Regions from separate parts of the Methylobacterium sp. P3_A11 genome, predicted to be linked through region 4. Evidence: predicted binding sites of a transcription regulator. Region 4 holds the regulator's gene; each other region holds the start of a gene.
The links. The regulator PhoB, encoded in region 4, activates phosphate uptake and scavenging genes when phosphate is short. The targets are predictions, from matches to a motif close to TGTCATNNANCTGTCAT.
Positions count from the first base shown of each region.

Region 1: the regulator PhoB is predicted to act here: its motif matches at 5,393-5,409, upstream of AC1DXK_RS03005 (UDP-2,3-diacylglucosamine diphosphatase).
Region 2: the regulator PhoB is predicted to act here: its motif matches at 4,381-4,397, upstream of AC1DXK_RS15005 (YdcH family protein).
Region 3: the regulator PhoB is predicted to act here: its motif matches at 2,252-2,268, upstream of AC1DXK_RS24180 (Orn/Lys/Arg family decarboxylase).

Region 1 covers NZ_JBFUGA010000005.1:68,142-75,525, reverse strand. Annotated here, with positions in the region: gene AC1DXK_RS03020 (methyl-accepting chemotaxis protein) at 664-2,763, shown strand; gene AC1DXK_RS03015 (ribonuclease HII) at 2,779-3,432, opposite strand; gene AC1DXK_RS03010 (glycosyltransferase family 4 protein) at 3,470-4,516, opposite strand; gene AC1DXK_RS03005 (UDP-2,3-diacylglucosamine diphosphatase) at 4,527-5,342, opposite strand; gene AC1DXK_RS03000 (aminotransferase class V-fold PLP-dependent enzyme) at 5,860-7,068, shown strand; gene AC1DXK_RS02995 (D-2-hydroxyacid dehydrogenase) at 7,172-7,384, shown strand, end outside.
Region 2 covers NZ_JBFUGA010000043.1:28,217-35,600, forward strand. Annotated here, with positions in the region: gene AC1DXK_RS14990 (extracellular catalytic domain type 1 short-chain-length polyhydroxyalkanoate depolymerase) at 1-803, opposite strand, end outside; gene AC1DXK_RS14995 (CopG family transcriptional regulator) at 1,015-1,434, opposite strand; gene AC1DXK_RS15000 (propionyl-CoA synthetase) at 1,958-3,883, opposite strand; gene AC1DXK_RS15005 (YdcH family protein) at 4,185-4,367, opposite strand; gene AC1DXK_RS15010 (YdcH family protein) at 4,572-4,790, shown strand; gene purE (5-(carboxyamino)imidazole ribonucleotide mutase) at 4,869-5,366, shown strand; gene AC1DXK_RS15020 (5-(carboxyamino)imidazole ribonucleotide synthase) at 5,363-6,475, shown strand; gene AC1DXK_RS15025 (tetratricopeptide repeat protein) at 6,808-7,384, shown strand, end outside.
Region 3 covers NZ_JBFUGA010000097.1:7,884-15,267, reverse strand. Annotated here, with positions in the region: gene AC1DXK_RS24190 (hypothetical protein) at 1-465, opposite strand, end outside; gene AC1DXK_RS24185 (hydroxyacid dehydrogenase) at 970-1,950, shown strand; gene AC1DXK_RS24180 (Orn/Lys/Arg family decarboxylase) at 2,317-4,662, shown strand; gene AC1DXK_RS24175 (GNAT family N-acetyltransferase) at 4,662-5,240, shown strand; gene AC1DXK_RS24170 (YceI family protein) at 5,391-5,975, opposite strand; gene AC1DXK_RS24165 (cytochrome b) at 5,972-6,577, opposite strand; gene AC1DXK_RS24160 (YceI family protein) at 6,594-7,202, opposite strand; gene AC1DXK_RS24155 (LysR family transcriptional regulator) at 7,304-7,384, shown strand, end outside.
Region 4 covers NZ_JBFUGA010000010.1:65,946-73,329, forward strand. Annotated here, with positions in the region: gene AC1DXK_RS05370 (aminopeptidase P family protein) at 1-1,453, shown strand, start outside; gene AC1DXK_RS05375 (protein-disulfide reductase DsbD family protein) at 1,573-3,750, shown strand; gene phoB (phosphate regulon transcriptional regulator PhoB) at 3,933-4,628, opposite strand; gene phoU (phosphate signaling complex protein PhoU) at 4,776-5,495, opposite strand; gene pstB (phosphate ABC transporter ATP-binding protein PstB) at 5,608-6,423, opposite strand; gene pstA (phosphate ABC transporter permease PstA) at 6,446-7,336, opposite strand; gene pstC (phosphate ABC transporter permease subunit PstC) at 7,349-7,384, opposite strand, start outside.

The DNA.
Region 1 (7,384 bases), on a different contig from region 4:
CAGCCAATGGACAAGCCGCAGGATCGTCGCCAACAACAATTCTGACTGAATAAAGATATCTTGGTTACAGATATCGTGTTGCGACCCAAATATTATCGAATATTTGTAAGAACAATTTTTCCAAAATGATTTCGAAAAAACGAAAAATCAAAGTTGACAGAGGGATCGCTAAGGTTTCAAATCCGCATCATAAGATCGTTTTTCAGCACGAAAGATTGCTGGATCCAATAAATATTCCAACCTATGATTGTTCGATCGAGCATTTATACTGTGTCTCACCTGAGATGGCGTCTCGGCACGCAATGTCGGATGCCGACAGTTGCGCGATCGGTGCCGTGTCACGCACTGCGACGCCGCGGGATGCTACGCGACGGATGCGGCGGGTTCAGCGTGCAGTGATCCTGACGATCGCGGACCGGATCTCGCTTCGTCCGGTGGCCGCCGCGCGCGCAGCGAGGCAGGGGAGGTCCAGGCTGTCCGGAGCCCGATCGCCGATGCCGACACGGCGGACTTCCGGGGCGGATCAGGGCACGCGAATCGACCGCGAGCCGGCACTCAGGATGGGCGCCGACCGTCCGGGTCGACCGGTTTCCCGCCGCGCGTCCGGCCACCGGGCGGCCGACCTCACGACTCGATGCACTGCAGGGAAGAATAAGGCTTGCCATGGTCCGGCTTCCACGTCTGTCGATCGGTACAAGTTTGTGCGCGATCCTCGTTTCGCTCAGTGCAATGCTGCTCGTCTCGGGCGCGCGGACGGCGCTGGACGCCCAGATGCAGGAGAACCGGAGTCGCCATGTGGTCGCCCTGACCGAAGCCAGCCGCCATCTGCTCAAGCTTCTCCTCGCGGCGCGTCTGGAGCGGGCTCGGACCCTGCAGGCCCTCGTCGCGCCGGACCGGATCCCGCCCTCGGACGCGGCCCTGATCGCCGCGCAGCGCGCCGCGAGAGCCGATGAACTCGACAGCTTCCTGGCGCGCATCCGCGACACGGATGCCGAAACGGTGCTGCGGATGGTCGACCCGCTGCGGCGCGCCCATGAGGCCCTGATCGACCTCTCGTCGCCGATCGACCGGGCTCTCTCGCTCCCGATCCCGGAGCGCCCCGCCGCGACTGCGGAAGCCGCCGCGCGGGCGTTCCAGGCCCTCCTTGATGCGCTCGCGGCGGCCGATGGCGCCGTCGACGCCGCCATCCCGCGTCGGGATGCGACACTGGCCCGCGCGCTCGAGATCAAGCGCGCGGCCTGGATCACGCGCGTCGCGATCGGCGGTCACGTGGCGCGGGGCGAGACGGCCCTGGCGCGGGGAATGGGCTGGTCGGAGGCGGAGCGCCTCGCCGAGGCCGAGGAACGCGGCCGGGTCGCGGCGGACTGGGCGATCCTCGTCGACCACGTGGACGACGCGGTGCCGGAGGCGATCCAGACCGCCTTTCGAACGGCCCGTGCCAACAACTTCGAGGGCGAGGTCGCGGCGCGTCGGCAAGCCTTGCGGGCGGCGCTGAGCCAGGGCAAGCCGCCCGGAATCGCGATCGAGGATCTGCGCAACCGCAATACGCGGGAGGTCAACACGATCGCCGATCTGGCCGATGCAGCCCTGAACGCGATGGTCGAGCGCGCGCAAACGCTGGCCGCACAGGCGCGGGCGAGCCTGCGCGATACGAGCCTGTTCCTGGCCGCCTCGCTGCTGCTCGCCGGCCTCGGGACCGTCGTGGTCTTCCGTGGCGTGCTGCGGCCCCTCCGGTCCATGATTCAGGCGATGAGGGTGCTCGCCGCCGGTGACGTCGCGGTGGCGATCCCGGCCCGGCAGCGGCGGGACGAGATCGGCGCGATGGCGGCCGCCGTGCAGGTCTTCAGGGACAACCTCATCCGCACCCGCACCCTCGAGGCTGAAGCGGCCGAGGCCGCGCGCATCGCGGAGGTACAGCGTCGGAGCATGACGCTCACGATGGCGCAGGGCTTCGAGGCGGCGGTGGCCGGCATCGTCGGCGAGGTCTCCGCTGCCGCCGAGTTGCAGACCACGGCCTGGCAGATGACCACGACCGCCCAGCAGACCGCCAGCCAGTCCGATACCGTGGCCGCCGCCGCCGAGGAAGCATCCGCGGGCGTCCGGACCGTGGCGGCCGCGATGGAGGAATTCGGCAACTCCGTTCAGGAGATCGGGCGACAGGTCCAGGGCTCCTCCGAGCTTGCGCGGGCTGCGGTCGGCGAGGCCGACCAGACGGCCGGCTTGGTGGCCGCGCTCAACACGGCGGTCACCCGGGTCGACGCGGTGGTCGCGCTGATTGCCGGCGTCGCCGCTCAGACGAACCTGCTGGCGCTCAATGCGACGATCGAGGCGGCGCGCGCCGGCGAGGCGGGGCGCGGCTTCGCGGTGGTCGCCACGGAGGTGAAGGAACTCGCCGCGCAGACAGGCCGCGCCACCGAGGAGATCGGCCTCCAGATCGGCGAGATCCGGACCGTGACCGGTCAGGCGGTGGAGGCGATCGGCACGATCACCGGCCGGATCGGCGCGATCAGCACCGTGGCCGCCGCGATCGCGGCGGCGGTGGAGCAGCAGGGGGCGGCCACCCAGGAGATCGTCCGCAACGTCACCCAGGCCAATGCGGGGACGCAGGAGGTGACCGGCAACATCGCCGGTGTGGCGCAGGCGGCCGACCAGACGGGGCGCGCGGCCGATCACGTGCTCGCAGCCGCCACCGCGCTCACGCGGCAGTCGGAGCAACTCGCCGTCGAGGTCGATCGCTTCCTGGAAGGCGTCCGGGCCGCGTGATCGATCCGGTCCGGCTCAGTCGAAGCCGCGGGTGAAGCTGAGACGGTGATGCGGGCTGCGGCCGAGCTGTGCGAGGCCGGCGCGGTGAACGGCCGTGCCGTAGCCGACATTGCGCTCCCAGCCGTAGCCAGGATGGCGCCGGGCGAGGCGCCGCATCAGCCCGTCGCGGAACACTTTGGCGACGATCGAGGCGGCGGCGATCTGGGGCACCAACCGGTCGCCGCCGATCACGGCGCGGCCTGGAAGGCCGGGTAGGGCGTCGCGCCCGTCCACCAGCACGGGTGCGGCGAGGCCGAGCCTGGCGACCGCCCGCGCCATGGCGTCGAGGGTCGCGGCGCGGATGTTGATCCGGTCGATCAGCGCCCGGGAGCCCGCCGCCACCGCGACCCGGGCATGGGCCTGGATCAGGGGCGCCAGCCGTTGCCGCACCGCCTGGGGAACGCGCTTGCTGTCGTCGAGGGCGGCGAGCAGGTCGGCCGGGAACGCGGCCGGGTCGAACCAGACCGCGGCCACCACCACCGGGCCGCAGAGCGCGCCGCGCCCGACCTCGTCGCAGCCGATCGCCGTCGGGTAGGTGGCGGCGCGGGCTGGATCGAAGGGTGGCCGGGCGGCCGGACGTTTCGCGAGGGGCGTGGCCAGGGGTTTGGCGAGAGGCTTGGCGAAGGGCATGGCGCCTCCTGCCATCCCGGACGGGCGCCGTCACGCGTCAGGCGGCATCCCGGGCACTCCGCGCGCCGCCATGCGCCTCGATGATGTTGACGAAGAACTGCCGCGCGCTCACCTCCCACCCGCAGCGGAGGGCCTCGGCCCGGCACGCGGCACGGGACAGGCCCAGTGCCGCCAGCGCGGCGGCGCGCAGATCCCGATCGAGGATCCCCACCTCCGTCCCGCCGACGACGTCGTTGGGACCCGGTACCGGGAAGGCCGCCACCGGCAGGCCGCTGGCCAGGGCCTCCAAGAGCACGATGCCGAACGTATCGGTCAGGCTCGGAAACACGAACGCGTCGCAGGCCGCGTAGACCGCCGAGAGGTCCGCGCCGGTGCGGGTGCCCAGGAAGCGCGCCCCGGGCGCCAGGGCCTGGAGCCGCGCCCGGTCCGGCCCATCGCCGACTACGACCTTCGTCCCCGGCAGGTCGAGGCCGAGGAAGGCCGCGACGTTCTTCTCCACCGCCAGCCGCCCGACATAGAGGAAAAGCGGCCGGGGCAGGCCGGCGAGGTCCGCGGGCGGCGGATCCTTGGGTTCGGCGGGGCGGAAGCGCCCGGTATCGACGCCCCGGGTCCAGCGCATCAGCCGGGGGAAGCCCCGGGCCGACAATTCGTCCTGGAGCGAGGCGGTACTGACCATCGTGCCCCGGGCGACACTGTGGAACCGGCGCAGGTAGGCGTAGGACCACGCCTCCGGCACCGGCGCACGGGCGGCTAGGTATTCCGGAAACCGCGTGTGGTAGCTCGTGGTGAAGGGCAGGTCGTGGGTTAGGCAGTGCCGCCGGGCCGCGAGGCCGACCGGCCCTTCCGTGGCGATGTGCACGTGGGTCGGCCGCTCCGCCCGCCAGCGTGCCGCCACCCGCTCGCGGCCCGCGTAAGCGAGGCGGATCTCGGGGTAGCCCGGCAGCGGCAGCGAGCGGAAATCCGCCACCGAGAGCAGCGCCGTCTCGAAGCCGTGGTCCGGGGCGCGGCGGACCATCTGCTCCAGGGAGCGCACGACGCCGTTCACCTGGGGATGCCACGCGTCGCTGGCGATCAGAAGCTTCACGGCGGTGTCCTCAAGCCACGGCGCGCCGGCCCGGCAGAGTCTGGGGCACGGCCTCGGCCGTCCGCGCCCGCAGGAGGCTCGGATAGTGCAGGACCTCGATGCGGCCGTCGTAGTGCTCTACGAGCCCCGTGCAGGATTCCACCCAGTCCCCGGTGTTGAGGTAGCGCAATGCGCCGATGGGCCGGTCCGCCGCGTGGTGGATGTGGCCGCAGATCACGCCGTCGGCACCCTGGCGACGCGCCTCCTCGGCGAGGATCGTCTCGAACCGGCCGATGAAGCTCACCGCGTTCTTCACCCGCAGCTTCGCCCAGGCCGACAGCGACCAGTAGGACAGGCCCAGCCGCCGCCGCACCTTGTTGATCAGGGTGTTGAGGGTCAGCGCCAGGGTGTAGGCGCCGTCCCCGAGATGGGCGAGCCAGGGCGAATGGCGCACCACCATGTCGAACTGGTCCCCGTGGATCACGAGGTAGCGCTTGCCGTCCGCGGCCTCGTGGATCGCGGTCTCGGCCAGCTCGATGCCCCCGAAATTCGTGCCGACGTAGTCCCGCAGGAACTCGTCGTGGTTGCCCGGCAGGTAGACGATCCGCGCGCCCTTGCGGACCTTGCGCAGGAACTTCTGCACGACGTCGTTGTGCTCCTGCGGCCAGTACCAGCCGGAGCGCAACTGCCAGCCGTCCACGATGTCGCCCACGAGGTAGATCGTGTCGGCGTCGTAATCCTTCAGGAACGACAGCAGCAGGCCCGCTTGGCATCCGCGCGTGCCGAGATGCAGGTCGGACAGGAACAGCGTCCGCACGCGAACCGGCATCTCCTCAACCTCGGCCACGGCACCCTCTCCCGGCGGCTGTACGGTGCCGGAAACCTGACCGGGATCACGTCTCAGTTTGATGACGCGGGTTGTGCGCGCGGCGGTCGCGCCGAACCTCCGTCGCCTCAGGGGCTCTCAACCCAGGATCGGCTTCGTTGCGACGCACAAAAAATTTTTTTGCCAAGTTCCGGAAGTTTTTCCGGTTTTCCTTTCCGGCTCCACCGCCTCATAATACCAGGAACCGGCGGCTCGACACGAGTTCGGCCGGACATTGACAGGAAGGCGGCGAGGACGGCCCTGGGGCCGTCGGACGGGACGGCATTTCGGAGGCGACCGGTGCGCGGGGGCGTGCCGCGACGCGAGCGGCGTGAGGCCGCCTGCCGCTCCGCTGCGCCCCCCGACTTACGGCAGAGGAAGGCGTTCGAGGGGGCGCGGCGCAAGCCGGCTCCGGTGCGCCGGACCGACTCCCGAGGACACTTGAACAACCCGGCGCGGGTTCACGCCCGCGCGCAATGAACTTTTCGGAGGAAACATCATGGCCGCAACCCGGCGCCCCGGTCGCAACCACCTTTTCATTCCCGGCCCCACGAACATCCCGGACCGCGTCCTGCGCGCCATGCACGTGCCGTCGGAGGATCACCGGTCGCCGAGCTTCCCCGAGCTCGTGAAGCCGCTCCTGCAGGACTCCAAGATGGTGTTCGGCTCGACCAACGGGACGGTGATCCTGTTCCCGTCCTCGGGGACCGGCATCTGGGAGTCGGCCCTGTCCAACACCCTCTGCCGCGGCGACACGGTGCTGACCTCCCGTTACGGCCAGTTCAGCCATCTCTGGGTCGACATGGCTCAGCGCCTCGGCCTCGACGTCGTCGTCCAGGAGGAGGAGTGGGGCACCGGCGCCGATCCGCAGAAGATCGAGGAGGCCCTGCGCGCCGACAAGGACCATAAGATCAAGGCCGTCATGGTCGTCCACAACGAGACCGCCACGGGCGTCACCAGCGACATCGGCGCGGTGCGCAAGGCGATCGACGCCGCCGGCCACCCGGCGCTGCTGTTCGTGGATGGCATCTCGTCGATCGGCTCGCTGCCGTTCGAGATGGACGCCTGGAAGGTGGATTGCGCCATCGCGGGCTCGCAGAAGGGCTTCATGCTGCCGGCCGGCCTCGGCCTGATCTGCATCAGCCCGAAGGCACTCAAGATCGCCGAGGGCGGCACCGGCCGCAACGACCGGCTCGGCCACGCCTACTTCGCCTGGAAGGACCAGCTGGCCGCCAACGCCACCGGCTATTTCCCCTACACCCCCGTCCTTCCGCTGCTCTACGGCCTGCGCGAGGCTCTGCAGGTCGTGAAGGAGGAGGGGCTGGAGAACGTCTACCACCGCCATCACGTGCTCGCCGAGGCGACCCGCCAGGCGGTGGCGGCCTGGGGCCTCAAGCCCTGTGCCAAGGAGCCGAAGTGGAACTCCGACACGGTCACGGCGATCGTGGTGCCGGAGGGCGCCGACGCCGCCAAGGTGATCACCCACGCCTACGAGCGCTACAACCTCTCGCTGGGCGCCGGCCTGTCGAAAGTCGCCGGCAAGGTGTTCCGCATCGGTCACCTTGGCGATCTGAACGAACTGTCGCTGCTGGGCGCCATCGCGGGCGCCGAGATGGCCATGATCGATTGCGGCATCAAGGTCACGCCGGGCTCGGGCGTCGCGGCCGCTTCCAGCTACCTGCGCGAGAATCCGCTGCATAAGGCGTAATCGGCGCACGCGATCGGGGCGGGACCGGGTTGCCGGACCCGCCCCGACGCGCAAGTAAGAACAAGACTATCGAGGAAACTGCCCGTCGTCCGAGAGGGGTCCTATGACCAAGAAGATCGTATTCCTGGACCGTGAATCCCTCGACGCCAGGGTTCGACCGTTCAACTTCCCGCACGAATACGTCGAGCACGACTCGACCTGGACGCCGGAGGACACCGTCTCCCGCCTCCAGGGGGCGGAGATCGCGCTGATCAACAAGGTCCCGATGCGGGCCGAGACCCTGAAGCAGCTCCCCGACCTGAAGCTGATCGCGGTC
Region 2 (7,384 bases), on a different contig from region 4:
TTACGCCCCGGCGCGAGGCCCTGGCCCTTCATCGCCGCGAAGGCGCCGGGCATGTCCCGGGCCGCCCCGCAGGCCAGCCCGGAATGGATCCCGACGGCGGCGAACAGGTCCGGATGGGTCGCGGCCAGGATCGCCGCCGCGGCGCCGCCGGCCGAGAGCCCGGCCGCGTAGACCCGGCTGGGATCGGCAGAGAACTCCGCGACCACCGACCGGGCGATGCCGGCGATCAGCGCCGGCTCGCCGCCCTCGCGGACTTGATCCCCGGCCGCATACCAGTTCCAGCAGCGCTGCGGATTGGCCGACGGGGGCTGTTCCGGGTAGACGACCAGGAAGGTCTGCGCCTCGGCCAGGGCGTTCATCCGCGTGCCGGCGGCGAAGTCGTCGGGGTTCTGGGTGCAGCCGTGCAGCATCACGATGACGGGCAGGGCCTGACCCCGATAGCCGCTCGGGACGTAGACCTTGTAGCGCCGGCTCCCGGCAGCCTCCGCGAAGACACGATCCTCGAACCGCGCCCCGTGCGGGATCTCCACGGCGCTGCCCCGACCCGCCGGGACGGGATTCGGCATGCGCGCGCGCAGCGCCTGCATCAGCGCCGACAGGTCCGGGCCTGCCGCCGGCTCCGCGCCGCCGCCCTGGTCCGGCGCCGTCCAGGCTCCCCCGGCGACCGTCGGTGCCTCCATGTCGAGGGTCGGCCCGTCGGGACTCACGGCGTCCGGCCGGTCGGCCATGCTGCGCCGGGCCTCGGTCCATTGCGCGAAGGCGGCTTCCTGGGCTCGGCGGAACCGCGCCATCGCGTCCTGCATCCGGGCGGCACGGTCGCCGGCCCCGGCCCCCGCCGCGGTCGCTGCCGCCGCGGCGTCGAAGGCAGGAGGGGCGAAGGTACGGGGATCGAAGTTCGGCATGCCGAACGCCGCAGGGTCGAGCTTCGACGGGTCGAACTTGGGGAAGCGGAACATGGGGTGATCCTTGTGCGGCGTCGTTCGGACGGCGTGTTCGCGCAAGCGGCGCGAACGGTCAGACGGTGCGGTCGGCGAGGGCCGCCTTGACGGCGGGGCTCGCCTGGAGGGCACCCAGTACCTCCACGGAGGCGATGGCGGCCCGGGCCAGTTCGGGCGTGACGTCGATGGCGATCGTGGCGAGGCCCAGGACCTGGATGTGCAGGGGCGAGCCGGCATCCCGGGCCGCCTCCAGCTCCGCGCGGGAGACGTGCAGGACCCCCAGCCGGAGCTGGCGCCGCGCCACCGATTGCCGGAGCGCCTCCTCCTGGCGGTCGAGCTGGTTGCGCACGGCCGTGCGGATGAAGTCGGCCCTGTTGGCGTAAAAACCGTCGCGGACCATCAGATCGACGCGCCCGAGATCGACGAAGCCGAGATTGACCGTGATCTTCTCGCTGTCCGGCACCTTCGGACGGAGGTCGCGACTGGCGTCGGTCATCGTGATACCTGCTCTTGGCCATCCGGTTGGATGGTCTATAGATGGAGACGCGCAAGGTCGGCGCAAGATGCAGGGCGCGCCGACGGGTATCACGGCCCTGCGATCCGGCCTGGACGGACGTGTTTCGAAGGGCGTCGCCAGGGCAGGCGGATCGGGGCGTCGCCGGATCGCCGCCACTGCCGTCATCGCCGGCGCAGCGACCCGACCCGGGGCCGTGCGACGTCGGAAAGCGCGGCGTCACGGGATGACGCCGCTTCGCCCGCAGGCACGGGCCTGCGGGCGCATGTCCGTCCCACGGATGCCGGCGCGCCGCGAGGGCGCGCGGTGCCCGGGATCGGCCTGGATGCGCCGGCTGGAGGCGATCGGGTGGCCGACGGACCCGGCCATCGTGCCGGAGCCGGATTCGACAGCTTGCGCGCGCCGAGCGGTGCGGAGGGCCTCCTTCCGAAGACCGGCCGCCTTCGTTCGGATCGCTGCGCCCGGTCCCGGCGATGACGCCGCGGCCCGGACGCGGATCCGACGATCAGCCGGCGCCGATCCCCCGGCCCTTCAGGCTCTCGCCGATCTCGTCCAGGGCCGTAGAATCGTCGATCGTCGCCGGCATCGTCCAGGGCTCGTGGTCGGCGATGCGCTTCATCGTGGCCCGCAGGATCTTGCCCGAGCGGGTCTTGGGCAGCCGCGGCACGGTGAGGGCGAGCTTGAAGGCCGCCACCGGGCCGATCTCGTCGCGCACCTTGGCGACGAGTTCCCGCTCGATCGCCTCGGTGGGCCGGTCGACGCCGGCCTTGAGCACCACGAAGCCGCAGGGCACCTCGCCCTTGAGCGCGTCGCGGATGCCGATGACCGCGCATTCGGCGACATCCGGGTGGCCCGCCAGCACCGCCTCCATGCCGCCGGTGGACAGCCTGTGGCCCGCCACGTTGATGATGTCGTCGGTCCGCCCGAGCACCGTGATGTAGCCGTCCTGATCGATCACCCCGGCATCCGAGGTGTCGTAGTAACCCGGGAAGGTGGCGAGATAGCTCGACCGCATGCGGTCGTCCGACCCCCAGAGGGTCGGCAGGCAGCCGGGCGGCAGGGGCAGCCGGATCGCGATGGTGCCCATCGTGCCGGCCGGGACGGGCTTGCCGCCCTCGTCCAGCACCTCGACCCGGTAGCCCGGCATCGGCACGCAGGTGCTGCCGTGCTTCACCGGCAGGAGGCCGAGACCCATCGGATTTCCGGCGATGGGCCAGCCGGTCTCGGTCTGCCACCAATGGTCGATCACCGGCCTGTCCAGCACGCGCTCGGCCCAGGCGACCGAGTCGGGGTCGGCGCGTTCGCCGGCCAGGAACAGGCTGCGGAAGGCGGAGAGGTCGTAGTCGGCGATCCGGGCGCCGGCGGAATCCTCCTTCTTGATCGCCCGCAGGGCCGTCGGCGCGGTGAACAGGCACGCCACCCCGTACTCGGCGACGACCCGCCAGAAGGCGCCGGCATCGGGTGTGCCCACCGGCTTGCCCTCGTACAGCACCGTCGTGCAGCCGTGGAGCAGCGGCGCGTAGACGATGTAGGAGTGGCCGACCACCCAGCCGATGTCGGAGGCGCAGAAATAGGTCTCGCCGGGCTGGACGCCGTAGAGGTTCGGCATCGACCACGCGAGGGCGACGAGGTAGCCGCCGGTGTCGCGGACCACGCCCTTCGGCTTCCCCGTCGTGCCCGAGGTGTAGAGGATGTAGAGCGGGTCGGTGGCGGCGACCGGCACGCACGCCGCCTCGGCGCCCGCCGCCCTGGCGGCCGCGACACTCTCCGCCCAGTCGTGGTCCCGCTCCGGCAGGAGGGTCGCGGCGGCCTGCGGGCGCTGCAGGATCAGGCAGGCCTCGGGCTTGTGGCGGGAGGCGGCGATGGCCGCATCGAGCAGCGGCTTGTAGGCGACCACCCGGTTCGGCTCGATGCCGCAGGAGGCGGCGAGCACCACCTTCGGCGCCGCGTCCTCGATCCGCACCGCGAGCTCGTTGGCCGCGAAGCCGCCGAACACGACCGAATGGACCGCGCCGAGCCGGGCGCAGGCCAGCATGCCGAACAGCGCCTCGGGCACCATCGGCATGTAGAGGATCACCCGGTCGCCCTTGCCGACGCCGAGCCCGGCGAGCACGCTGGCCAGCACCGCCACCTCGTCGCGCAGCGCCCGGTAGGTGATGCTGCGCTTGGTCCCGGTGACGGGCGAATCGTAGTGGATCGCCACCTGCTCCGCCCGTGCCCCCGCGGCGTGGCGGTCGACGGCGTTGTGGCAGGCGTTGAGGGACCCGTCCGGGAACCAGCGGCCGTAGGGGCCGGATTCCGGCGCGAAGGCCTGGGCGGGCGCCCGCGTCCAGTCCAGGGCTCGGGCGGCAGCGAGCCAGAACGCCTCCGGATCGCGAAGGGCCGATTCGTAGGTCTCGGGATAGCGGCCTGGAAGGCTGGCGGTCGTCATCGGCTCGGCGTTTCCTCACGGGCCGCTCTCCGGCGGTCGGAGCAGATTAGCCCATTCTCGCGCCGGGGCGAGGGCTGGCCGGGGTCCAGCCCGCGACGCCCGCGCCTGCGCCGTCCGGTCCGGCGGCGGAGCCCCACGCGGCCCGGCTACGAACCGGCGACGCGTGGAGCATGGAAAGTCGCGGGACTTGGAATGAGACGGGCTGGATAAGGTGCGGACCATGGAAAAACCGCCGCATCGGGGGCTCCCGTTGCGGCGGCTGTCAGAGTGGGTCTGCTAACGTGGCTGACGGATCCGCGGCTCAGTGCAGCGTGTCGTTGCCGGCCTGGAGCCTGTTGATCTCGTCCTTGAGGAGGAGTTTCCGTCGCTTCAGCTCGGCGATATGGAGGTCGTTCGCCGAAGGCCTGTGGATCGCTTCGTGAATCTCACGCTCGAGGGCTTCGTGCTTCCGGGCGAGCTGGTTCAGATGCGTCTGCAGCGACATGAGCCGAATCTCCTGTCATCGTTTCGACACGTCGAGATTGGCACAGGATGCCGGACCTGTCGAAGCGTTTTCTGCTGCTAAGTCTGACGAATGCTTACCGCGCCGGCTTGTCCGGGGCGGGGCCGTGCCGCATGCTCTTGGACGATGAATGCGCGGGCCATGAACGTCCCGGGCGATGAACGGTCTTCGGATCCGCAGGTGACGATGGCGGAAGAGTCGAGTGAGAGCGCGCAGTCGGACCTCCTCGGCGAGCTGGCCCGCCTGCGGGAGGAGCACCGGGACCTCGACAGCGCCATCGAGGCGCTGGAGCGCAGCGTCGCCGGGGACCAGCTCCAGATCCAGCGGCTGAAGAAGCGCAAGCTGACCCTGCGGGATCGGATCCGCCACGTCGAGGACATGGTCACGCCGGACATCATCGCCTGATGCCGGTGGACGCTTCCGGTGTCCGCCTTGCCGCGGACCCGCGCCGCCTGTAAGCGCCCTCTTTTGCCGGGATCAACGATGGTGTCGCCTCCGGTCGCGATCATCATGGGAAGCCAGTCCGACTGGGCGACCATGCGGCATGCCGCCGAGACGCTCGACGCCCTCGGCGTGCCCTACGATGCGCGGATCGTGTCGGCCCACCGCACCCCCGACCGGCTCGTGGCCTTCGCCAAGGGCGCGGTCGCGGCCGGTCTCAAGGTCGTGATCGCGGGTGCGGGCGGTGCCGCGCACCTGCCCGGCATGGCGGCTGCGATGACCCGTCTGCCGGTCTTCGGCGTGCCGGTGGAGTCGAAGGCCCTGTCCGGCCAGGACAGCCTGCTCTCCATCGTCCAGATGCCGGCCGGAATCCCGGTGGGGACCCTGGCGATCGGCCGGGCCGGGGCCATCAACGCCGCCCTGCTCGCCGTCTCGGTCCTGGCGCTGTCAGACGCGGGACTGGCGGAGCGCCTGGAGGCGTGGCGCGCGGCCCAGACCGCCTCGGTGGCCGAACGGCCGGTGACGGAAGAGAACGCGTGACGGACAGGATCCTCGGCCCCGGCTCCACCCTCGGCATCGTCGGCGGCGGGCAACTCGGGCGCATGATCGCGCTCGCTGCGGCCGATTACGGCCTCAAGGTGCACGTCTACGCCCCCGACGCGGACAGCCCCGCCTTCGACGTGGCCGCACGGACCACCTGCGCGGCCTACGACGATCCCGAGGCGCTCGCGGCCTTCGCCCGCAGCGTCGACGTCGTGACCTACGAGTTCGAGAACATCCCGCACGCCACCGCCGACATCCTGGCGCGGCACGCCCCCCTGCACCCCAACGCGCGGGCGCTGTCCACCACGCAGGATCGCCTCACCGAGAAGGAATTCGTCAACGGCCTCGGCATCCCGACCGCGCCGTTCCGGGCGGTGGACGCGCCCGACGACCTCGACCGGGCGATCGAGGTGATCGGCCTGCCGGCGGTGCTCAAGACCCGGCGCTTCGGCTATGACGGCAAGGGTCAGCGCATCCTGCGCGAGCGGGCCGAGGGTGACCGCAACGCGCTGTTCGCCGAGTTCGGCGGCGCGCCGCTGATCCTGGAGGGCTTCGTGCCGTTCGAGCGCGAGGTCTCGGTGGTGGGCGCCCGCGCCCGCGACGGCAGCTTCGCGGCCTTCGACCTGTGCGAGAACGAGCACCGCGACCACATCCTGGCGCTGACCCGGGTGCCGGCCCCCGGCCTCGCCCCTGAGACCGGCCGCGCGGCCCTCGACATCGCCCGGCGCATCGCCGACGCCCTGGACTATGTCGGCGTCCTCGCCGTGGAGATGTTCCTGGTGCGGGAGGACGGGGCGGAGCGGCTCGTCGTCAACGAGATCGCACCCCGGGTGCACAATTCCGGCCACTGGACCAGCGAGGGGGCGCTGACCTCGCAATTCGCCCAGCACGTCCGCGCCGTCTGCGGCTGGCCCCTGGGCGATGCCGCCCGCGTCGGCGGCCTGCCGGTGGAGATGCGCAACCTGATCGGTGCCCAGGCCGACGACTGGCACGCCCTGCTGGCCGAGCCCGGCGCCCATCTGCACCTCTACGGCAAGGGCGAGGCCCGTCCCGGCCGCAAGATGGGTCACGTGACGCGCCTCGGCACCTGCCCGACCGGTTCCTGAGGCTTCGAGGGCACACTCGCGCCGCCGCGTGGCGGCCGCGAGCCCGGACTCGGCGCCGGGGCCCGTCGAGCCATACCTTCGCCACATCCCGCCGCTTCCACCACGTCGTGGTCGGTTCCGAAGCCTGTCGATCGAGTCCGCCCGCATCGCCTGAGTCCCGTCGGGACCGGCGGCGGCCGGATCACGAGGCGGCGCTTCTTAAGCCGGCCTTCACCGTGATGCGCGACGGTACCCCGGATTCGGGTGTGCCCGGCGCGGCGCGCGGGCTCTTGGACTGAGAGGGGCGGGGCGGGCACGCGGCAGGCGGGCTGCGCCTCGGGGAGAGTGGGGCGATGATCGTACGCAACGGGCTGGCGCGGAAGTCGGCACTGATCGGCGCGGCCGCGCTTTCGGCCGCGGCCCTGGCGGGGTGTGAGACCGTGGGGAGCGCCGCCGGCGCGCGGCAATACGCCGTGCTGGAGACGGACACCACGGGCGCCACCAACGTGAACATCGCCTCGCTGACCGAGGTGGTTCAGCGCAACCCGAACGATGCGGCCGCCTACAACACCCGCGGGGCCGCCTATGCCCGCGCCGGCCAGTTCAACGACGCCATCGCCGACTTCACCAAGGCGATCCAGATCGATCCGAACTCGGCCTCGGCCTACAACAACCGGGCGCTCGCCAGCCGTCAGGTCGGCCGCGACGGCCCCGCGCTGCAGGACTTCACCAAGGCGATCGGCATCGATCCGAATTACGGCCCCGCTTATATCGGCCGCGCCAATGTCGAGCGCGCCCAGGGCAACCTCGACCAGGCGCTGAACGACCTCAACGTCGCGATCCGGCTGATGCCGGAATCGGCCGAGGCCTACCATGCTCGCGGCCTCGTGAAGCAGAAGCAGGGTCAGGAGACCCAGGCGATCGCCGATT
Region 3 (7,384 bases), on a different contig from region 4:
CCGGACCTGGGCGTGCGGGGCGATCCAGAACTTCCAGGCGGCGACACAGGCGGCGTGCCAGCCGGCCCTGGCGTTGGGCACGCCCCGCTCCCAGAGATCCCGGTGCCAGCCGAACCGGTAGACCGGCTGGCCGCAGATGCAACAGGTCCCCCGCCCCCGGGCGAAGGCCGGATCACGATAGGGCGCGGGCGGCATCCGGAAGCTTCCGGCGCGCCCCTCCGCGCCGAGCTGCCAGGTCCAGCCCTCCGGGGTCCCCGAGCGGGCCGCCAGGGCGCGGGCCAGCCGGTCGGCGCGGAGGATGTGGCTGCGCCAGTAGCTCTCGACGGCGAGTCGCGGCGTCGGCGGGATCAGGGGGCGGGCCAGGGCGTGGCGGAGGACGGGCGTCGGGAAGACCGGCGGCAGGGCGCGCTCCAGCCGCGCCTGGGCCTGCACGTTTCGGAGGGTGCGCCAGCTCGATGTCGTCATGTCAGGCCGGTGGTAACCCGCGGCGCGGCGCGCGGCGACGGCGCCGCTGCAACAGAGGGCCGATCCCGGACCCGGTCGCGCGATTGGATCGCCATCCGTCGGGCTGCCGAGCCTCCGAAGCCCGCGGCGGGAACGTAGTGGTCCGCGTTCCGCTCATGGTTAAGGCGATGTTTCCCGTGAAACATCGTCCCGTCCGAGCGGAGGGCGCGCGGGGTTGTCGAAGCATCCGGAGCTGGCGGCAGGTCACGGTGCCTCACGATCCCCGAGGCTCCGGGACGCGCTGGCGGCGGGACCTGTATGGCGCAGGCGGAGGTCGCGGTGCGCCCACTCCGGCAGAGCCTGTCTGTTCGCGCGGTCGACGAGGCGCCGCCCGGTCGTCACGACCGCGCCGTTGAGGATGCGGACCTCGAAGCCGCCTGTTGCCAGGGCTGCACGCCCCGCCTTAGACGAGCCGGGCGCACGTTTCTCCGCCACCCCTTTCCGTTTGCAGAGGCAGCTTCCGCCGTGATCACCGGTCCGTGCCTCATCGTCCAGCCGATCCACGCGGCGGGCCTCGAAAGGTTGCGCGCAGCCGGGCTGGAGCCGCGCCCGGCGAGCGGGACCGATCCCGAGACGCTGGCGCGCGAGGTCGCCGACTGCGTCGCCGTCATCACCCGCAACACCGGCTTCCCGGCCCGCGCCATCGCGGCGGCGCCGGCCCTGCGGGTGATCGGCGTGCACGGCACGGGCACAGACCACGTCGCCACCGCCGAGGCGACCGAGGCCGGGATCGTGGTGGTCAACACGCCCGGCGCCAACGCCGTCTCGGTGGCCGAGCAGACGCTGGCGCTGATCTTCGCCCTGGCCAAGGCCCTGCCGGAGGCCGACCGCTCGGTCCGGGCCGGCGACGACAGCTTCAAGTTCACCGCCCGCTTGGTCGAGCTCGCCGGCCTGACGCTGGGCCTCGTCGGCTTCGGGGCGATCGGGCAGGCGACCGCCCGGCTCGGCGCCGCCCTGGGCCTGCGGGTGCTGGCCTACGGGCCGAGCCGGCCCGACGCGGACTTCGCCAATGTCGGCGCCCTGCGGGCCGCCTCGGTCGACGCGCTCCTGGGCGAAGCCGACATCGTCTCCCTGCATGTGCCGCTGACCCCGGCCACCCGTGGCCTGATCGGCCGGGACCAGCTCACGCGGATGAAGCGGGAGGCCTTCCTGATCAACACCAGCCGCGGCGGCCTGATCGACGAGGCGGCCCTGGTGGAGGCGCTGGAAGCCGGCACGATCGCGGGCGCCGGGCTCGACGTCTTCGCCCAGGAGCCGCTGCCGGTCGATCACCCCCTCGCCCGCCAGCCCCGGGCGATCCTGACGCCCCATGTCGGCGGCTCCACCGGGGCGGCCCTGATCCGCACCGCCGAGACCGCCGCGACCCGCGTGGTCGATGTCCTCGCCGGCCGGCGGCCGGGCGGGCTGGTCAACCCGGCCGTCTGGGAGCAGCGGCGCGGGGTGTGAGGCCGGTCGCGCGTTGCCCGCGGCGGGCCTCCAGCCCCGCCACGCACCCTGAGGTGTGAAACCGTGTCAGGTCGATCGCTTCGGTGCCTCCGTCGTTGCGAGCGGAGCGAAGCAATCCAGTGTCGCGCCACGCTGACCGAGGTCGCGCTGCCCTGGGTCGCTTCGCTACGCTCGCGATGACCGAGAGGGCTGGATCGACCGGAGCGTTCAACCGGAAATCGTGAGCGTGGGACGCCGCGCTCCCGCGCTCCCGCCCGGATCACGGTGTTTCGTCCGGACCGAGACCGCTCGCCGCGCGCCGTGTCATGCAATCGTCGCAGACGGGCCGGAAAGCCACCCGCTGCATCCGAGGCCAGAGAGGGCTCCATGGACTTTCACCGTCGCTTCACGGTCCTGATGTGCGCCCCGGCCTTCGACCCAGACGATCTCGAGGGCGCGCGCGTCAACCAGATCGTGGCAGCCGTGGAGCAGCGCGGCTTCGAGGTGGTGCGCGCCCGGCGCGTCGAGGACGCGGCCATCGCGGTCCAGACCGACGCGGCGGTCGGCTGCCTCGTCGTCGACTGGGGCAAGCGCGGCCTCGACGGCAAGGCCGCAGCCCTCATCGACATGATGCGCCGGCGCGGCCTGGAGATGCCGATCGTCATCATGGTCCGCCGCAAGCGGCTGGAGGACATCCCGGTCGAGCTCCTCGACTTCATCGACGGCTACATCTTCCTCGCCGAGGAGACGCCGGAATTCATCGCCCGCGGCCTCGTCAGCCGGGTCACGCAGTACGCCGAGACCCTCAAGACACCGTTCTTCGGCGCGCTCGTCGACTACGCCGAGAAGGGCAACCAGCTCTGGACCTGCCCGGGCCACAACGGCGGGATCTTTTATAACCGATCCCCCATCGGACGGATCTTCGTCGAGCATCTGGGCGAGGCGATCTTCCGCGACGACCTCGACAACTCGGTCCTCGACCTCGGCGACCTGCTGACCCACGAGGGTCCGGCGCTGAAGGCCCAGAAGGAGGCCGCCAAGATCTTCGGGGCGGAGAAGACCTACTTCGTCCTCAACGGCACCTCCGCCTCCAACAAGATCGTCCTGTCCTCCCTGGTGGCCGAGGACGACCTCGTCCTGTTCGACCGCAACAACCACAAGGCGGCCCATCACGGCGCCCTGTTCCTGGGCGGCGGCATCCCGATCTTCCTGGAGACCGACCGCAACGCCTACGGGCTGATCGGGCCGATGTACCACGAGGCCCTGGATGAGGCCCGGATCCGGGAAAAAATCCGCCGGAACCCGCTGGTGACCGATCCGGAGGCGTGGCGACGGGAGCGGCCGTTCCGGGTCGCGGTGATCGAGCAATGCACCTACGACGGCACGATCTACGACGCCCAGACGATCCTGGAGAAGATCGGCCACCTCTGCGACTACATCCTGTTCGACGAGGCCTGGGCGGGCTTCATGAAGTTCCACCCGCTCTACGCGCGGCGCTTCGCCATGGGGCTCACCGGCCTCGACGAGACCTCGCCCGGCATCGTCGCCACGCAATCGACCCACAAGCAGCTCGCGAGCTTCTCCCAGGCCTCACAGATCCACACCCGGGACGGGCATATCCGCGGCCAGACCCGGCGGGTCGAGCACAAGCGCCTCAATGAGAGCTTCCTCGTCCACGCCTCGACCTCGCCGTTCTACCCGCTCTTCGCCTCCCTCGATGTCGGCGCCCAGATGATGAAGGGGCGCTCGGGCATGATCCTGTGGGACGACACGATCCGGCTCGGGATCGAGTGGCGCAAGAAGGTCCGGGCGATCCGGCGGGAATTCGAGGAGCGCGAGGGCGATCCGGCCCGGCGCTGGTTCTTCGACCCCTTCGTGCCGGACGTGACGGTGAACGCCGACGGCGCCGAGGTGCCCTGGGAGAGCGTGCCCACCGACGAACTGGCCGCCACGCCGCGCCACTGGGAGCTGAAGCCGGGCGCCCGCTGGCACGGCTTCACCCACGTGGCGCCGGGCTACGCCATCACCGACCCGAACAAGCTCACCGTGCTGACCCCCGGCTTCGACCGGCACACGGGAGCCTACGCCCAGCACGGCGTGCCGGCGCCGATCGTGGCGCAATACCTGCGTGAGAACCGGATCGTCGCCGAGAAGAACGACCTCAACTCGCTGCTCTTCCTGCTGACCCCGGGGGTCGAATCCTCCAAGGCCGGCACGCTGATCTCGGGCCTCGTCGCCTTCAAGCGGCTCCACGACGACAACGTCCCGCTGGAGGAGGCCATGCCGGAATTCGTCAACCGCCGGCCGAACCGCTACCGGGGCGTGCGCCTGCGCGACCTCTGCGGCGAACTTCACGCCTTCCACCGGGAGGCCGGCACCTCGGCGCTGCAGCGGCGCCAGTTCGCGCCGGAACACCTGCCCGAGATGGTGATGCCGCCCAAGCGCGCCGCCCAGCTGCTGACCCGCAACAAGGTCGACTACGTGCCGATCGCCGAGGCCGAGGGGCGCATCGCCACCACGCTGATGCTGGTCTATCCGCCGGGCATCGGCACGGTGCTGCCGGGCGAGCGCCTAGACGACCGGGCGAAGCCCATGCTCGACTATTTCAAGATGTTCGAGGCCTCGGCCAACCTGTTCCCGGGCTTCGAGGCCGAGATCCAGGGCGTCTACCGCGAGGTCGATCCGGACGGGCGGATCCGCTTCCACACCTACGTGGCGCGGGAGGGGGCCTGATGGAGATCGAGGTCGAGACGATCGAGCCCCTCGCGACCCGTTCCTGCCCCGACATCGTGATCCGCGCCTCCTCGGACGCCGATGTCGAGGCGATGGTGGCGATCTATGAGCACCATATCGGCAAGGGCGTGACCGATGTCAGCGTCGCCGAGGAGGACCGGCTGCTCCCCGACGACCTGAAGCGGCGGCGCAAGACCATGCGCAAGAAGCGCCTGCCGCACCTCGTGGCCGACCGGGACGGCGCGGTGGCGGGCTATGCCTACGCGGTGCCGTTCCGGAAGCGCCCGGCCTACCGCTACACCCTCAAGCACTCGATCTACGTGCATCCCGACCACCTCCATGCCGGGATCGGCCGGCGGCTGCTGCCGGCCCTGATCGAGGCCTGCGCGGCGGGCGGCTACCGCCAGATGATCGGCTACATCGACGCCGAGAACGCGGCCTCGCTGCGTCTCCACGAGGCCTGCGGGTTCGAGCGGGTCGGCTACCTGCGGGCGGTGGGCTTCAAGTACGGCCACTGGTCGGACAGCGTCATGGTCCAGCGGGCGCTGGGAACCGGGTCGGAGGACCGGCCGGGGTAGCGGGCCGGGACCGGGCCGCCGTCGTTGCGAGCGCAGCGAAGCAATCCAGTAGCGCCACACTTACGGAGGGCGCGCTGCCCTGGGTCGCTTCGCTGCGCTCGCGATGACGGAGCGGGTGACGCCGGTCGAAGGACTCGTCCGGAACCGGTATCAGTGGCCGGCCGCCGGCCGCGCCGCCGCGACGAGGTCGACCTCGACGCCGACATCGAGCGCCACCCACTGGCCCGAGGCCCACGCCCCCTGCCCGACGCCGAACTCGGTGCGGACGAGGCCGACCCGCCCGGTAGCATGCGCCGTGCCGCCGTCGAGGGTCAGGTGGAACGGCAGCGTCACCGGCAGCCTCGTGCCGCGGATCGTCAGCGTCCCGATCGCCGTGTAGTCGCCCTGCCCCTTGTCGACGAAGCGGGTCGCCTCGAAGCGCGCCTCGCGCGCCGCCTTGACGTCGAACCAGTCCTTCTGCGGCAGGGCCTCGTCGCGCTGGACGTCCCCCGTCCGCGCGCTGGCGAGGTCGACCAGCACGAGGGCGTGGCCCGCCTCGGGTTTGGCGGGATCGAAATCCACACTGGCCTTGAACCGCTCGAACCGCCCGGTGAACGGGACGCCGACCTGCACGCCGGAGAACCGGATGGCGCTCTTGGCCGGATCGACCGCCCACTCGGCCGCGGAGGCCGGCAGCGCCGCGCCCAGAAGCGCGCTCTGGAGCGCCGCGAGCAGGCAGAGGTGACGCGCGGTCATCGGGTCGGCTCTACGGTTGGGGCATGCAACGGCCGACGCCCCGGCAGCATGCGGCGCAGCACGTCGTCGCGCAGGAGGAGGTGGTGGCGCAGGGCCGCCGCCACGTGGACCGCAAGCAGCGCCGCCAGGACCCACGCCACCAGGGCGTGGACCCGCTTCAGGATACCCTCGGCGGCGGCCGGGTCGGGGACGAGGGCCGCCAGCGGCAGGTGCGGCCAGGGCACGAACCCGTACAGCACGGTCGGGATGTTGAACGGCGACAGCGACACCACGGCCCAGCCGGTCAGGGGCAGCCCGACGAGCAGCAGGTACAGCAGGTGATGCGCCGCCGCGGCCGCCCGGCGCTCCCGCGCGGGCATCCCAGCCGGATGCGGCGGCGGCCGGCGGGTCAGGCGCCAGAGGACGCGCAGGGCCGTCAGCGCCAGCACGGTGACGCCGACCGACTTGTGCCACTGGTAGAGCTGGAACTGGCGCAGCGGCGCCAGGGCCGCGTGCGTCATGGTCAGCCCGAGGCCGATCAGGACGAGCACGGCCAGCGCGCTCGCCCAGTGCAGCAGGATCGCCACGGCGGAGTACCGCCGCGCGGAAACCGCGGTCGCCATGGCGGATCCTCTCGGGTCAGTCCTGCTTCTCGAAGGCGCCCGCGATCGTGAGGTGCAGCTCGTCGCCGATCAGCGGCACGTAGGTCTTCACCCCGAACTCGGAGCGCTTGAGCGTGCCGGTGGCCTCGAAGCCGACCGTGTATTTCTTGCTCAGCGGATTCACGCCGGCGCCCACCAGGGTGACGTCGAGGGTCACCGCCTTGGTCACGCCGTGGAGCGTCAGGTCGCCCGTCACCTTTGCGTGGTCCTTGCCGGCCGGCGTGACCTTGGTGGACACGAAGGTCATGTCGGGGAACTTGGCGGCGTCGAGCCACTGGTCGCCCTTGAGCTCGTCGGTGAGCTTGGCGCTGGTGGTCGTCACCGAGGCGACCGGGATCTTCACCGAGAGCTTGGCGGAAGCCGGGGTCTTCGGCTGCAGCTCCAGCGTGCCGGACACGTCCGAGAAGCCGCCGGCGTAGTTCGAGAAGCCCATATGGGAGACCCGCCAGCCGACCTGGGTGTGTCCGGGATCGACCGCGTAGGTGCCGGACTGGATCTGGGCCGGATCGCGGGTCGGCGGGGTCTGGGCCAGGACTGGGGTGGCGACCAGCAGGGCCAGCAGGCCGGTGGCGAGAATCGACTTCAAGGGTGTCTCCTGCAGAGCAGACGGCCGAGCGCGATTCGCTGCGCCGCAGCAGCCCTGTAGACCCGTTCACGGCGCCGATTGAGCCTGCTATCCGGAACCCCATGGTTGCGAGAACGGAAACCTTCCGGGGCGGACTCGACGACGTGCGCGCCTTCTGCACCGTAGTCGACCTCGGCACGGTG
Region 4 (7,384 bases):
CTTCGATCCCTGGCTGCACACGCCGGACGGCTTGGCTCGGCTGGAGCGTGCGGCGACCCGTGCGGGCGGCGCGGTCCGGGCGGTGCCGAACCTCGTCGACGCGGTCTGGGCCGGCCGGCCGAGGCCGCCCGCCGGACCGGTGGTAATTCATCCGGATGCGCTCTCCGGCGAGACCGCCGCAGACAAGCTCGTCCGGATCCGCGCGTCCCTCGCCGAGGGAGGCTGCGACGCCTTGGTGATCTCGGACCCGCACAATCTCGCCTGGGCGTTCAACCTGCGCGGCTCCGATGTCGGCCACACCCCCCTGGCCCTCGGCTACGCGATCCTCCCCCGCGAAGGCAGGGCTCGGCTGTTCCTCGGCTCGCCGAACGTCGACCCGGCCCTGCGTGCGGCGCTCGCCCCCCTCGCCGAGATCCTGTCCCGGGCGGATCTGGACGATGGGCTGGGATCCCTGGCTGGCGTGCGGGTCCGCCTCGATGCGGCGACCGGCGCCGTGGCCCTGAAAGAGAAGATCGAGGCCGCCGGCGGAACCGCCGACATCGGCAAGGATCCGATCACCGGGATGAAGGCGGTCAAGAATGCCGCCGAGATCGCTGGTGCCCGCGCCGCCCATATCCGCGACGGGGCGAGCGTCGTGCGCTTCCTGGCGTGGCTCGACGGCGCGGCCGCCGCCGGCGGCCTCACCGAAATCGTCGCCGTCGAGGCGCTGGAGGATTTCCGCGCCGCGGGGGGCGACCTGCGGGAGGTCTCGTTCCCGACGATCTCGGGATCCGGGCCGAACGGCGCGATCGTCCATTACCGGGTGAGTCGCGCCACCGACCGCACGGTCCGGGCCGGCGAGCTGTTCCTGATCGATTCCGGGGCGCAATATCCGGACGGCACCACCGACATCACCCGCACGGTCGCGGTGGGCGCTCCGAGCGCGGAGATGCGCGACCGCTACACCCGGGTCCTGCAGGGCCACGTCGCCATCGCCCGGGCCGTGTTTCCGGTGGGCACGACCGGTGCCCAGATCGACGCCTTCGCCCGGGCACCGCTCTGGCGGGCGGGCCTCGACTTCGATCACGGCACCGGACACGGCGTCGGCGCCTTCCTGTCGGTGCACGAGGGGCCGCAGCGGATCGCCAAGACCGGCACGGTGGCGCTGGAACCCGGCATGATCCTGTCCAACGAGCCCGGCTACTACGCCCGCGGCGCCTACGGTATCCGGATCGAGAACCTCGTGCTGGTCGAGCCCCGCACCATCGCCGGCGGCGAGCGTCCGATGCTCGGCTTCGAGACGCTGACGCTCGCCCCGTACGACCGGCGGCTGATCTGGACGGACCTGCTCGACCCCGAGGAGCGCGCCTGGATCGACGCCTACCACGCCCGGGTGCGCGACACCCTGGCACACGGGTTGGACGCAGATACGCGCGACTGGCTGGAGCGCGCTACGGCGCCGCTGGAAGGGTGACGCACCGGCGCAGGACCCCGGTCGCAGGTCGTGGTAAGACCCGGCATCGTGAAAATGCCCGCCCTGGGCCGGACACGCCCCGCGTGAAACCGCGACCGCCCTGCGCGCGAAGGGACAGCATGATCCGCCGCCTCGCCATCCTGATCCTGGCCTGCACCGCGGGCCTCTCGGCCGCTGCCGCCCAAGGTCTCCCGCAGGGATTCCGCACGCCCCCCGACCTCGTCCGGTCGAGCCTCGTGGCCGAGCCCGCCGCGGTCGCCGGCGCGCAGCCTTTCACGCTGGCGGTGCGGATGCAGATCAAGCCCGGCTGGCACGTCTACTGGCGGAACCCGGGTGATTCCGGCCTGCCGCCGGAGGTCACCTGGACGCTGCCAGCGGGCTTCAACCCCGGGGCGATCCGGTGGCCCGCCCCGGAGCGCATCCCGATCGCGACGCTGATGAACTACGGCTACGAGGGCGAGGTGACGCTCCTCGTTCCGGTCACGCCGCCGCCGAGCCTCGACCCGGCGGATCCGGTGCAGATCCGGGCGAAGCTCACCTACCTCGTCTGCGAGACCGAATGTGTCCCCGGTTCGGCCGATCTGGCCCTCACCCTGCCGGTGGGCAAGGCCGACCCGGACCCGGCCAATGCGGCGCTGTTCGACCGTGCCCGGGCCGCCCTGCCCAAGCCGGCACTCTGGCCGCTCCGCGTGTCGAGCCAGGGTGACACCCTCCGGCTCGATTTCGCCGCGACCGGCCTCAGGCCGGATTCCATCCGGAACGCCGCGTACTTTCCCTATGCCGAGACGGCGATCGACAACGCCGCCGCGCAGGTGATGTCCGTCGACGAATCCGGCCTGCACCTCACCCTCGCCCGCAGCACTCCGGCCGATCCGGCGCCCGGCACGCTCCCCGGCGTCCTGACCCTCGACGAGCTGGGTGATTCCGGAACGCGACGCCTGGCCTTCGCGTATGGCGACGAGCCGGTGCTCCAGGCCGCCGCGGCCCCGGCGGCCTCGGCGGCGACCACACCGGCGGCGGCCACAACGGCGATCGGTCCCGATCTCGACGCCCTGACGATTGCGACGGCTGCCGCCTTCGCCTTCCTCGGCGGCCTGATCCTCAACCTGATGCCCTGCGTGTTCCCGGTGCTGTCGATCAAGGTGCTGAGCCTCGTCCGGCATGCCGGCGAGAGCCGGTCGCGGCTGCGCCTGCACGGCTTCGCCTACACGGCGGGCGTGGTGGGCAGTTTCCTGGCCCTCGCCGCCTTGCTGATCGCCCTGAAGGGCGGCGGCGCGGCCATCGGCTGGGGTTTCCAGCTGCAATCGCCCGCCGTGGTCGCGGGCCTCGCCTACCTGCTGTTCGCGATGGGCCTGAGCCTGTCGGGCGTCGTCCATGTCGGCGGCGGCCTCGCCGGGATCGGTGACGGCCTCGCCCGAAGGGCCGGCCTGAGCGGCTCGTTCTTCGCCGGCGTCCTCGCGACCCTCGTGGCGACGCCCTGCACGGCACCGTTCATGGGTTCCGCGGTGGGCTTCGCGCTGACCCAGAGCGCAGGGGTGGCGCTCGCCGTGTTCGCGAGCCTCGGCCTCGGCCTCGCCCTGCCGTTCCTGGTGCTGACGCTCTGGCCGCCGGCCCTGCGGGCGCTGCCGCGGCCGGGGGCCTGGATGGAGACCCTCAAGGAGATCCTGGCCTTCCCGGTCTACGCAACGGTGGCGTGGCTGATCTGGGTGCTGGCACAGCAGGTCGATCCCCAGGGTCTGCTGGCGGCACTGATCGGCCTCGTGCTGATCGGCTTCGCGGCCTGGGCCTGGGAGCACGGACGTGCCGGCGCGCCCACGGCCGGCCGGATCGCGCAGTCCGCCGCGGCCCTCGCGCTGCTCGCCGGGGCCGCCCTCGCGGTGACCCTGCCGCGGGACCGCATCGCGCCGTCGGCGCAGGCCGCCGACGGGGTCGAGCCGTTCACCCAGGCACGCCTCGCCGCCCTGATCGATGCGCACCGCCCGGTCTTCGTGGACATGACCGCCGCCTGGTGCATCACCTGCGCGGTGAACGAGGCGACCTCGCTCAACACCAAGGCCGTACGCTCCGCGATGGCCGAGCGCGGTGTGACCTACATGAAGGGCGACTGGACCAATCAGAACCCCGAGATCACCCGCCTCCTGGAGAAGCACGGGCGCAGCGGCGTGCCGCTCTACCTGCTCTACAGCGGCACCGGGGAGCCCCAGGTGCTGCCGCAGATCCTGACCGAGGGCACGGTCCTCGCGGCGCTGGAGGCGGTGCCGGCCGCGTCGGGCCGGAGCGCGGCGCTGGCCCGCTGAGGCTTTGAGGGGCCTAGCCCGCTCGAAGATCCGCGCGCCCGTCCCGCCGTCTTTGCGAGCGGAGCGAAGCAACCCAGCAGCGCCACGCTCACAGGCGTCCCGATGCCCTGGGTCACTTCGCTGCGCTCGTGATGACGGAACGGCCGGAGCGATGTCCTATCCGGACAGCCCGTGGGGCCGCCTCAGGCTTCGAGGGAGAAGGTCTCGTCGAAGGCGTAGCCGGAGCCGCGCACCGTCCGGATCGGGTCCGCTTGGCGCGGCCCGTTCAGGGCCTTGCGCAGGCGCCCGACATGCACGTCTACGGTCCGCTCGTCGATGTAGACGTCGTGACCCCAGACCCCGTCGAGCAGCTGCTCCCGGGAGAAGACCCGGCCCGGCGCCAGCATCAGGAATTCCAGCAGCCGGAACTCGGTCGGACCGAGATGCAACTCCTCGCCGCCGCGGCGGACGCGGTGGCCGGTGCGGTCGAGCTCCAGGTCGCCCGCCGCCAGACGGTCCGAAACGTGGGCGGGCTTGGCCCGGCGCAGAAGCGCACGGATCCGGGCGAGCAGTTCCGGTACCGAGAACGGCTTGACGATATAGTCGTCGGCCCCCGTGCCGAGCCCCCGGATCCGGTCACCCTCCTCGCCGCGGGCGGTGAGCATGATCACCGGCAGGCGCTCGGTCTCCCGGCGCGCCCGGATCCGGCGGCACAGCTCGATCCCTGAGAGGCCCGGCAGCATCCAGTCGAGCAGGACGAGGTCCGGGATCCGCTCCGCCAGCAGCAATTCGGCGTCGTCGCCGCGGGCAGCCGTGTCAACCAGGAAGCCTTCCGCCTCGAGATTGTAGCGCAGCAGCGTGGTCAGCGCCTCCTCGTCCTCGACGATCAGGACTTGCATGCTCACGTTTGATGACCCGTTCTACCAGCGGCCCCGCGGATGGTGCAGGAGGCACCGCTCCGCCTCAATCCGTACGCACGGCCTCTCTGGCGGCACCCCACAGGAGACGGCGCCCCCAGCCGCGGCGTACGGCCCGATTCCGGGTGCTCACGGAGCCTGGACACCGTCCACCGTCACGTAGTTCGAGGCATCGTTCTTCGGCCTGTCGCCCGCCAGGGTCTCGCCCGTGGCGAGGTAATGGATCGTCTCGGCGATGTTGGTGGTGTGATCGCCGATGCGCTCGACGTTCTTGGCGCAGAACAGGAGATGCGTGCAGRACGWGATGTTGCGCGGATCTTCCATCATGTAGGTCAGGAGTTCGCGGAACAGGGAATTGTACAGGGCGTCGATCTCGCCGTCGCGCTCCCAGACGTCGTGCGCTGCCTCGATGTCCCGGCTCGCATAGGCGTCGAGGACGTCCTTGAGCTGACCCTCGGCGAGGTCGCTCATGTGGCGCACGCCCAGAACGATCTTCTGTGCCGGCGCCTGATCGGAGATCGCCACCACCCGCTTGGCGACGTTCTTGGCGAGGTCGCCGATCCGCTCGAGATCGCCGGAGACGCGGATCGCCGAGATGGTCTCGCGCAGGTCGATCGCCAGGGGCTGGCGCCGGGCGATGAGCAGCACCGCGCGTTCCTCGATGTCCCGCTGGAGGGCGTCGAGGCGCTTGTCGGCCAGGATCACCGCCTGCGCGAGGGTGTCGTCCCGGCGCACGAGGGCGTCGGTCGCCTCCGCGGTCATCTTCTCGGCCACGCCGCCCATCTCCGAGATCGAGCGACGCAGGTTCTCCAAGTCGGTATCGTAGGAGGTGACGATATGGCCGGGCATGGTGGATCCTTCGATGGTGTCCCGGGGGCGGCGCTCCGGGGGGCGGACGGCGATCCGCCGGCAGACCCCGGAGGTGGAGCGGCGGTGCCCGGGGCCGGAGGGTTCGGGCAGGCTAGCCGAAGCGGCCGGTGATGTAGTCCTGCGTGCGCCGCTCCGTCGGGTTCATGAACATCCGGTTGGTCGGGCCGAACTCGACCAGCTGGCCCAGATACATGAAGGCGGTGAACTGCGAGATGCGCGCCGCCTGCTGCATGTTGTGGGTGACGATCACGATGGTGAACTCGTCGCGCAGCTGCTCGATCAACTCCTCGATGCGGCCGGTGGAGATCGGGTCGAGGGCCGAGGTCGGCTCGTCGAACAGGATCACCTCCGGGCGCTGCGCCACCGTGCGGGCGATGCACAGGCGCTGCTGCTGTCCGCCCGACAGGCCGGTGCCCTGCTGCTTCAGCTTGTCCTTCACCTCGTCCCACAGGGCGGCCTTGCGCAGGGATTCCTCGATCCGGCCGTCCAGCTCGGATTTCGGCAGCTTCTCGTAGAGGCGCAAGCCGAAGGCGACGTTGTCGTAGATCGACATCGGGAACGGCGTCGGCTTCTGGAACACCATGCCGATGCGCGAGCGCAACTCGTTCAAATCGACGGAGGGGCTGAGGATGTTCTCGCCGTCCAGCAGAATCTCGCCCTCGGCCCGCTGCTCCGGGTAGAGGCTGTAGATCCGGTTGAAGCAGCGCAGAAGGGTGGACTTGCCGCAGCCGGACGGCCCGATCAGCGCCGTGACCTGCCGGTCGTGGAAGTTGATGTTGACGTCCTTCAGTCCGTGGAAGCTCCCGTAGTAGAAGTTCAGGCCCTTGACGGCGATCCGTACAGGCCCGCCCTCTTCGGCGCGATTGCGGTTCAGATCGACCGTGGGGATCGCGGAGGCGGCGTTCATCGTCGTGTCCTCGAAGGGGGTCTCAGCGCGTGGGCTGCGGCTTGATCACGAGGCGCGCGATGATCGACAGCGCCAGGATCGTCGCGGTGATGAGGAGCGCGCCCGCCCAGGCGAGGCCCTGCCAGTTCGGGTAGGGCGAGAGGGCGAACTGGTAGATCATCACCGGCAGGTTCGCGACGCCGCCCATCAGGTTGGCGGAGAACCAGGAATTGTTGTTGAGGGCGGTGAACAGGAGCGGCGCGGTCTCGCCGGCGATGCGCGCCAGCGCCAGGATGATCCCGGTGACGATGCCGGCGGACGCCGCCCGCCAGGTCACGCTGACGATCACCGTCGAGGGTGGTGCGCCGAGGGCCGCGCCCGCCTCCCGCAGGGTGCCGGGGACAAGGCGCAGCATGTCCTCGGTGGTGCGCACGATCACCGGGACGGCGATGATGGCGAGGGCCACGCCGCCGGCCCAGCCCGAATAGGTCCCCATCGGCCGCACCATCAGCGTGTAGACGAACAGGCCGATCAGGATCGACGGCGCCGAGAGCAGGATGTCGTTGAGGAAGCGGATCAGCGCCGCGAGCTTCGAGCCGCGTCCGTACTCGGCCAGGAAGGTCCCCGCCATGACGCCCACCGGGGTGGCGATCAGGATGCCGATCCCGGTCAGCACGAGGCTCCCGAGGATGGCGTTGGCGATGCCGCCACCCTCGGAGCCGGGACCCGGGGTGGGGCTGGTGAACAGGGTCGGCGTGAAGCCGCGCACGCCCTGGACGATCAGCATCACCAGGATCGAGCCCAGGACCAGGGCGCCCACCAGGGTCGCGGCGGTGCAGGCGATGCGCAGCGTCCGGTCGGCGAGGCGGCGCCCCCGGCGGACCCGGCCGGGACGGCGCTGGGCGGTCGCGGCGATCGTGTTGGTGGCGTCCATCGCGCGAATTCCTCAGGCGGCCTTGACGCGGCGGGTCAGCAGCCGTGC